DNA from 2 places in the Mesorhizobium sp. USDA 3734 genome. Region 2 is predicted to be linked to the other one. Evidence: predicted binding sites of a transcription regulator. Region 2 holds the regulator's gene; the other holds the start of a gene.
The links. Region 2 encodes PhoB, which activates phosphate uptake and scavenging genes when phosphate is short. Its sites were predicted from a motif close to TGTCATNNANCTGTCAT; they were not measured.

Region 1 (4,422 bases), 610 kb from region 2:
GCACATCTCGGCCCCGATCGGCACGCGGAAGAACAGTTTCGAGGTCGCCCGTGCCGACCCTTCGGTGTCGACCGCCCACAGGCCGTCGGTACGGCCGGTGGCTTTCGGGCCCTGGCCGTCGGTGGCAACCCACAGGCGACCGGCCGAATCGACGGCGCAATTGTCGGGCATGCCGAACCAGCCATTGGCTGTCGTTGCCGTCGAGAAGGTGGCGCCGACATCGGCCACCGAGGGATCGCCGCATTTCAAAAGCACTTCCCACTTGCCCTTGGCGGCAGCGAAATCGCCGCCGTCCTCCGATATTTCTATGATGTGGCCGAAGGCGTTTTCGGCGCGCGGGTTGGCGGCGTCGACCTGGTCGGCCTTGCGCTTCGAATTGTTGGTCAGCATGACATAGACCTTGCCGTTGACGGCATTTGGCTGGATGTCTTCCGGGCGGTCCATCTTGGTGGCGCCGAGCAGGTCGGCGGCGCGGCGTGTTTCGATCAGCACGTCGGCCTGGCCAGCGAAGCCGTTTTCAGCCGTCAGCGGCCCGTGGCCGAAGACGATCGGCAGCCATTCGACCGTGCCGTCCTCGGCGAACTTGGCGACATGCAGCGTGCCGTCGTCGAGCAGGTCCTTGTTGGTGGCATGGTCGTTCGGATTGAACGCGGCCTTGGTGACGAACTTGTAGACATAGTCGAAGCGCTCGTCGTCGCCGAGATAGAAGACGACGCGGCCGTCCTTGGCGACGATCGATTCGGCGCCTTCATGCTTGAAGCGGCCCATGGCGGTGCGCTTCCTCGGCGTCGAGGTCGGATCGTTGACATCGACCTCGACGATCCAGCCGAAGCGGTTGGCCTCGTTGGGCTCCTTGGCGAGGTCGAAACGGTCGTAATGCGCCGCCCATTCATAGGCGCCTTCGGGAATGCCGAGGCGCTTGTAGTTGGCGGCTTCCTTGTGGCCTTCCGGCAAGGCGCCGGAGAAATAGCCGTGGATGTTTTCCTCGGCCATCACATAGGTGCCCCAGGGCGTAACGCCGCCGGCGCAATTGTTGAACGTGCCGAACACCTTGGTGCCGGATGGATCGGCATTGGTCTTGACGCGGTCATGGCCGGCGACCGGGCCGGACAGCACCATTTCGGTGTTGGAGGTGATGCGGCGATTGAGCTTGCCGTCGCGCACCACCTGCCATTTGCCAGCTTGCTTGCGGATCTCGACGATGGTGCCGCCATGGGCCGCCATCTCGACATCGACCTGCTCCTTCGAGAGCGGTGCGACTTCGGCCGACTTCTTGCCGTCCTTCTCGACGATCTTGACGATGCCCGGGAACATCAGATGCGGGTTGGTGTATTCGTGGTTGACCACCAGCAGGCCGTGTTCGGCCGAACCGTCGATCGGGAGATAGCCGACATAGTCGTTGTTGTAGCCGAACTGTCTGGACTGCGCCTGCGCCGACTGTTTCGTCGGGTCGAAGTCCGGCGAATCGGCAAACAGCGGGTCGCCCCAGCGCAACAGCACATCGGCGTCGTAGCCCGGCGCGACATGATGCTTGTCGTCGATGCCGGCCTCCAGTTCGTCGAACGCGAAGGCCGAGCCTTCCGCGGCCCGGGCCTCGTCGGCGCTGATCAGCGCCAGCGGGCTGACCGTGGCGGCGATGGCCGAGACGGCCAGCGAGCCCTTGAGGAAACCGCGGCGCGAGAACCGCGCGGCGATGATCTCGCCCATGGTGCGGTTGTCGGTGGGGTTGGTGGCCGGGCCGTCGTTTTCCTCGAGCAGGCTGGTGCGGAATCGGGCGTCGGGGGAGCGATGGTCAGTCATGGTGGCTTGCCTCTGGCTGCGTGGGTGGCTGGAGCATGGGTACCTGTTTGACCCCCTTATAATCGCCGGATCACATTTTCGTGACATCAAGAGACCTTTTGGACGCGACAGGCATTCCGCGCACCGTTGGCCAAGCATTCCCGGAGTTGCCGCCGCAAGCGCGCATTGCCAGAGATGGTGGACATGATGTGACGGCGGCGGACAACCGGCGATCGGAGTGGTCGGCAACAAGATCGAGCATCCCGACGGCATAGGAGAGACAGCACCAGGGAAGCGATCGAGAACGTCCGCGCTATCATCGAACGTCCGGCGCCGGCGGACGATATCAGTCGTCTTCAGGCTTTGTGAAACAGGTCAACCAGGCAAAGGCCAGCGTTACAAGTCACCTCCGCCGCCCCCGGCGGAGGTGACTTGATGTCCGGCGTCTGCCGTCGTCAGGCATCGGGAAAACAAGTCTCCCGTTCAGCGATGGCGATGGCGGCGTCGTTCATACGAAGCTAATATAGCACAGGCATGGGACTTTAGTCCAATCTTGCGCTTGCAAAGGTCCTGGGTGACAACCGCAACGGTCGGAGGTCGCTTCCGGGAACCACGTCTTTCGGCGATGTTGGTTGCTGCTGCGACGTTGAGGGTGGGCGCCGGCTCAATCGACGGAGATCAGGATGCACAGATCGGTCACGACCCGTTGTTGCCGGCTGGCGCTCAGATCGGCGGCCGCGCTGGCGTTGACCATCGCTCCCTATCACTTTGCCCTCCACGGCTCCGTTCCCGGAATCGATGCTGCCAGCGCACAGGCTGGCAAGGGCGGCGGCGGTAACGGCGGCGGCAACGGCGGTGGTGGTGGAGGCGGTAACGGCGGTAACGGCGGTGGCGGAAACAGCAGCGGCGGCAATTCTGGCAACAGCGGCGGCAACAGTGGTAATAGCGGCAACAGCAACGGGAACGGCAATTCCGGCAAGTCGGGATCCAACAGGGGCAAGAGCGGCAACAGCGCGAGTCATGTCAATGCCGTGACCGGTGACAAGGTCGACGTGACAGGCAACAAGATCACCGTCCGGCATCCCGACGGCATAACGGAAAAGATCGAGAACGGCCGTTTCAGGATGGAGGATGCGCTCGGGCGCACGATCATCGACCGCCGGGCCACGCCGGCCGATGTCAGCCGCCTCATGGCCTTGTGAAGCTTGCCAACAGGCAACGGCCGGCTTCACATGTCACCTCCGCCGCCCCCCGGCGGAGGTGACCTCGTTTCTGGGCCGGCGCCGCGATGACCGAAGTCCCTGGAGCGGTTCAGGTTTGCTAGAGCAATTCCAGGAAAGTGTGAAACGATTTTCCGTCCGGAATTGCGTCAAAACAAAGAGTTAGAGTGGTTCGCCGTTTCCGTGAAACGGCGAACCACTCTAGAAGCGCTGAACTGTTAAGTATGGTTCCTGTCGCGGTCGCGTGCCTCACGCATCATCAAGGCTGCTTCGGTGCGGTTTCGCACATTGAGTTTCGACAGCACGCCGGTCATGTGATGCTTGACGGTCTTCTCCTGAAGCTCCAGCCGCAAGGCGACTTCCTTGTTGCTCAGCCCCTCGGCCACCAGCCGCAGGATTTCCGTCTGCCGTTCGGTGAGTTGCCGCAGCCGGTCCGCTATGCCGTTGGTGGGTTTCTGGGACTGGAGATCCGAAAGCAGCCGGGCCGACAGCGTCGGCGAAAGATAGCTCTCGCCAGCCGCCACGTTGCGCAGGATGTCGGCAAGCGCGCGCGATCCGATACCTTTGAGGACATAGCCGCGCACCCCTGCGTTAAGGGCCGTGGTCACATCGGCATTGGCCTCCGAAACGGTCAGCATGACGATCTTCTGGGCGGGATGGCTGGCGAGGATGCCTGCAACCGCGGCCAGACCGCCGCCCGGCATGGAGATATCGAGCAGCAAAATATCGGGCCGCACCGTCGAGGCGATGCGTTCGGCATCCTGCGCCGTGGCGCCCTCGCCAGCCATCTCGAAACCTCCGATCTCCGACAGGCTGCGCGTCACACCTTCGCGAAAGAGGGGATGATCGTCGACAATGGCGATGCGAATGACATCAGTCATGCTTGCTCCTCAACCGATAGACGGATCACCAATCGCGTGCCTTGCGGCCCGGTCAAGGTTTCGAACTGGCCACCAATGCTTTCGACCCGTTCTCTGAGGCCGGCGAGCCCGAGGCCCTCGACCCGTGCCGGATCGAAGCCTGGCCCGGCGTCCGACACTTCAACACAAAGCCTGCCACCTTTCATCCCAGCACTCACCGCTTGATCCTTGCCTCGCCCGTGACGGTAGGCATTGTTTAGCCCTTCCTGCACGAAACGATAGATGCTGATCTTCTCGGAGGCGCCGGGCTCCGGCAACTGTCCGGCCAGCGTGAGTGTCACCGATGTTCCCGTCCTCAGCTCATGTTCGTTGACCGCCAACCGCAGAATGTCCGGTGCGGCTGCCGTCTCTATCTGCGGCAGGACGAGGCCGGTGCAGATGCCGCGTATTTCGCGCAGCGCATCTTCCAGCGTCTTGCGGATCATCGCGACCTCGGTCGCGCGGCTTTCGCCCGAATGGCCGTCGCCGGAGAATATCGGACTGTCCATGCGCAGCGCCGCCAG
Region 2 (4,422 bases):
CAGCCGGCGTCGATGACCACGTTGAGATTGTCCTTGGTGATGGCAACCGGGGTCAGGAACAGCGACTTGACGGTGTTGCCGCCAGGCGTCGTGAAGTCCTTGGCGCCGGCGATGTCGCTCGTCTTCTTGCCGTCGGCGAGCTGCGAGGCGATCTCTGCGGCGTTCTTGCCGAGTTCGCGCGCGTCCTTCCACACCGACACGGTCTGCGTGCCGAGCGCGATGCGGTTCAGCGCGGCGTGATCGCCGTCCTGACCCGAGACCGGCACGGTGCCGGCAAGGCCCTGCGCCGTCAGCGCCGCGACGACGCCGCCGGCTGTGCCGTCATTGGCCGCGACCACGGCATCGACCTTGTTGTCGTTGGCGGTGAGGAACTGTTCCATGTTCTTCTGGGCGTTGGCGGGCAGCCAGCCGTCCGTATAGGCCTCGCCGACATTCTTGATCTTGCCGCTGTCGATGGCTTCCTTGAGCACTTCCATCGAGCCCGAGAACAGGAAGTCGGCATTCGGATCGGCACCCGAACCCTTGATGAAGACATAGTTGCCTTCCGGCTTGACCTTGAACACTTCGCGGGCCTGCATGCGGCCGACTTCCTTATTGTCGAAGGTCAGATAGAAGACGTCCTTGTTCTCGATCAGACGGTCATAGCCGACGACCGGAATACCTTCGTCCAGCGCCTTCTGCACCGCCGGGCCGATGGCCGAGGCATCCTGCGCCAGGATGATCAGCGAATTGGCGCCCTGCGAGATCAGGCTTTCGACATCGGTAAGCTGCTTGCCGGGATTGGACTGCGCATCGGCGGAGATGTACTTGTCGCCGGCGGCCTCGATCGCCGTCTTCATGGCGGCCTCGTCGGTCTTCCAGCGCTCTTCCTGGAAGTTGGACCACGAAACGCCAATGACCTTGTCCTTCGCCTGCGCAACCGACGCGAGCGTCAGCGACATGGCGGCACCCGCCAGGATGGCGGCTGTGAATCTTTTCATAATATCCTCCCTGCGCCGCGTATGGCGCGACCAAACTGACCCGAAGGCCGGCACAGAGGCTCTATTTTTTCGAGCCTCGAAAAAATACTGGTCCAACACCCGAACGCTGTCAACATTGATTCTGATGGATTTTGATGTGCTCGCGAATTTTTTTCGAGCTCCGGAATAAATAAATGACAGAGTGGGCGGCTTCTGCCAGTATTTGCCTGCGTTGCCGACAGCGTTCGAGGGGCACGGAGAGCCGCGGCGACCGGGAGGACTTGAGTAAACATGTCGGTCGGAATCCGCCACGACGATTTGCGCCGGCGCAACCGGGCGATGGTGATTGCGGCCGTGCGCCGCGCCGGACAACCATCACGCACCGAGATCGCCGCGACCACGGGCCTCAGCCACTCGACCATATCGGCGATCTCCTCCGACCTGATCGGCGAAGGCATCCTGACCGAAAGCAAACCAAGCGAGGCCGGCTCGCTCAAACGCGGCCGGCCGCAGGTCGGCCTCGGCCTCAATCCGGAAGCGGCGGCGGTGATGACCGTGGTGCTGTCGCTGAATTTTCTCTCCGTCGCCGTCATCGACTATGCCGGCCAAGTGATATCAGAGGAACAGCGCCGGCTGGACACATTGACGATGTCCCGCGAGGCGCTGATCGGCGAATGCGTCGCCATCGTGCGGCGCCGTCTTGAGGACCCCGACCTTGACGTCCGCAGCGTCGCCCGCATCGCGCTGGCGATCCAGGGCATCACCGACACCCGCGCCCGCGCCATGTTGTGGTCGCCGATCACGCCGCACACCGACATCGCCTTCGCCGACATACTCGAGGACGAGTTCGGCATCCCCGCCACCATGGAAAACGACTGCAACATGATGGCGATAGCGCTGCGATGGCGAGATCCTGATCGCTACCGCGACGATTTCATCGCCATCCTTTTGTCGCACGGCATCGGCATGGGCCTGGTGCTGAAGGGCGAGCTGTTCACCGGCACTCATTCCTCGGGCGGTGAGTTCGGCCACATGATCCATCAGCCGAACGGTGCGCTGTGTCGCTGCGGACGGCGCGGCTGCGTCGAAGCTTATGCCGGCAACTACGCCATCTGGCGCAACGCCAGGCAGTTGGGTGAGGACGCAGAACCCGTCGCCGATGTCAGCGACGCCGACATGCGCGCCTTGGCGACCGCGGCCCGCGAAAAGGATGGCCCCGAGCGCGAGGCCTATCGCAAGGCCGGCGAAGCGCTCGGCTACGGTCTCGGCAGCCTGTTCGCGCTGATCGATCCGGCGCCCGTTGCCATGGTCGGCGTCAGCGCCGCTGCCTTCGACCTGATCGAGCCCGCATTGCGCAAGGCGATTGCCCAGACCGCCGGCGGCCAGCACTCGAAATCGATTTCCTTCGACACCGAGCCGAACGAACTGCCGCTGATCCGCGAAGGCTGCGCCATGCGCGCGCTGACCTTCGTCGACCAGGAGATTTTTGCACCCGGCGCGCAGACGAGATCCGGCCTCACCGGCAAGAACGTGGCGTGAGTTCAAACGAGGGAGTTCAGTCTTCCCTGATCGCGTATCCGGCCCCACGAATGGTGCGGATGACATCCGGCATGCGGCCATTGTTGACCGCCTTGCGCAGCCGGCCGACATGCACATCGACCGTGCGCTCGTCGATATAGATCGTCTCGCCCCAGACATTGTCGAGCAGTTGGCTGCGCGAGAACACGCGGCCGGGATGGCGCATCATGAACTCGAGCAGGCGGAATTCGGTCGGCCCGAGCCGGATCTCGCTCTTCTTGCGATAGACCCGGTGCGACTCGCGATCGAGCACGATGTCGCCGACCTTGAGCACGCTGGACAGCACTTCCGGCTTGGCGCGGCGCAGCAGCGCCTTTACCCTAGCCATGAATTCCGGTGTCGAGAACGGCTTGACCAGATAGTCGTCGGCGCCGGTCGACAGGCCACGCACGCGGTCGCTTTCCTCGCCGCGCGCGGTCAGCATGATGATCGGCAGCCGCTCGGTCTCGGGACGCATTCTTAGCCGACGACAGAGTTCGATGCCGGAAACCGCAGGCACCATCCAGTCGAGCACCAGAAGGTCGGGAACGTTCTCCTGCAGCCGGATCTCGGCCTCGTCGCCGCGCGTCACCACCTCGACCTGGTAGCCTTCGGATTCGAGATTGTAGCGGAGCAGCACGCCTAGCGGCTCCTCATCCTCCACCACCATGATGCGTGGCGCGATCATAGACTGGTCACCCCTGTCGTCATGCCGCCGGCGCGGACATTGCCGTCTCGTCCTGCTTCGGACGATTGGCGGGCAGCTGCGTGCCGGTCAGAACATAATAGGCATTTTCGGCGATGTTGGTCACATGGTCACCGATGCGCTCGAGGTTCTTGGCGCAGAACAACAGATGCGTGCAGGCCGTGATGTTGCGCGGGTCTTCCATCATGTAGGTCAGGAGTTCGCGGAACACCGAGGTGTATTTGACGTCGATGCGTTCGTCGTCGGCACGCAGTTTTGCCAGGGCCGCGGCGTCGCGGGCCGCATACTCCTCGATCACGCCCTGCACCTGGATCAGCACCAGCTGCGCCATTGCGTCGATGGAATGCGACAACTCGCGCGGCGTGACGCTGAGGCCGACGGTGCCGACGCGCTTGGCGATGTTCTTGGCAAGGTCGCCGATGCGTTCGAGATCGCCGGCCATGCGGATCGAACCGACGACATGGCGCAGATCGTCGGCCATCGGCTGCCGCTTGGCGATCAAGGTGATGGCGCGGTCGTCGAGCTCGCGCTGGCGCGCATCCATGATCGCATCGTCGGAGACGACGCGCTGTGCCAGGGCGTTGTCGGAATTCAAAAGCGCCTTGGTGGCGCCACCGACCATCGAGCCGGCGAGATCGCCCATGTCACTGATGAGCCTGCTGATCTGTCCGAGATCCTCGTCGAAAGAAGCGACTGTGTGTTCGCCCATGATCTTGTCCCTCGTATGCCTGAACTCAGCCGAAGCGGCCGGTGATGTAGTCCTGCGTGCGCTTCTCGCGGGGCGACGTGAAGATCTTCTCGGTGCGGTCGAACTCGACCAGTTCGCCCAGATACATGAAGGCCGTCTGCTTCGACACGCGCGCCGCCTGCTGCATGTTGTGGGTGACGATGACGATCGTGTAGTCGGCTTGCAACTCGTCGATCAGCTCTTCGATCTTGGCGGTCGACAGCGGGTCAAGCGCCGAGGCCGGCTCGTCGAGCAGGATGACTTCCGGCTTCACCGCCACGGTGCGGGCGATGCAGAGCCGCTGCTGCTGGCCGCCGGAGAGGCTGAGGCCGCTGGCGTTGAGCTTGTCCTTGACCTCGGTCCAGAGTGCCGCGCGCTTCAGCGCCTGCTCGACACGGCCGTCCATCTCGGACTTGCTGAGCTTTTCATAGAGCCTGACGCCGAAAGCGATGTTTTCATAGATCGACATCGGA

Region 1: a site for PhoB is predicted at 1,870-1,886, ahead of ACZ89F_RS32340 (PhoX family protein). Genes of this name have one in related genera too.

The regions. Positions count from the first base shown of each region.
Region 1 is NZ_JBWCCW010000001.1:6,758,790-6,763,211, reverse strand. It holds gene ACZ89F_RS32340 (PhoX family protein) at 1-1,800, opposite strand, end outside; gene ACZ89F_RS32335 (hypothetical protein) at 2,526-2,981, shown strand; gene ACZ89F_RS32330 (LuxR C-terminal-related transcriptional regulator) at 3,218-3,880, opposite strand; gene ACZ89F_RS32325 (sensor histidine kinase) at 3,877-4,422, opposite strand, start outside.
Region 2 is NZ_JBWCCW010000001.1:7,368,682-7,373,103, reverse strand. It holds gene xylF (D-xylose ABC transporter substrate-binding protein) at 1-980, opposite strand, end outside; gene ACZ89F_RS35380 (ROK family protein) at 1,251-2,498, shown strand; gene phoB (phosphate regulon transcriptional regulator PhoB) at 2,515-3,204, opposite strand; gene phoU (phosphate signaling complex protein PhoU) at 3,224-3,931, opposite strand; gene pstB (phosphate ABC transporter ATP-binding protein PstB) at 3,957-4,422, opposite strand, start outside.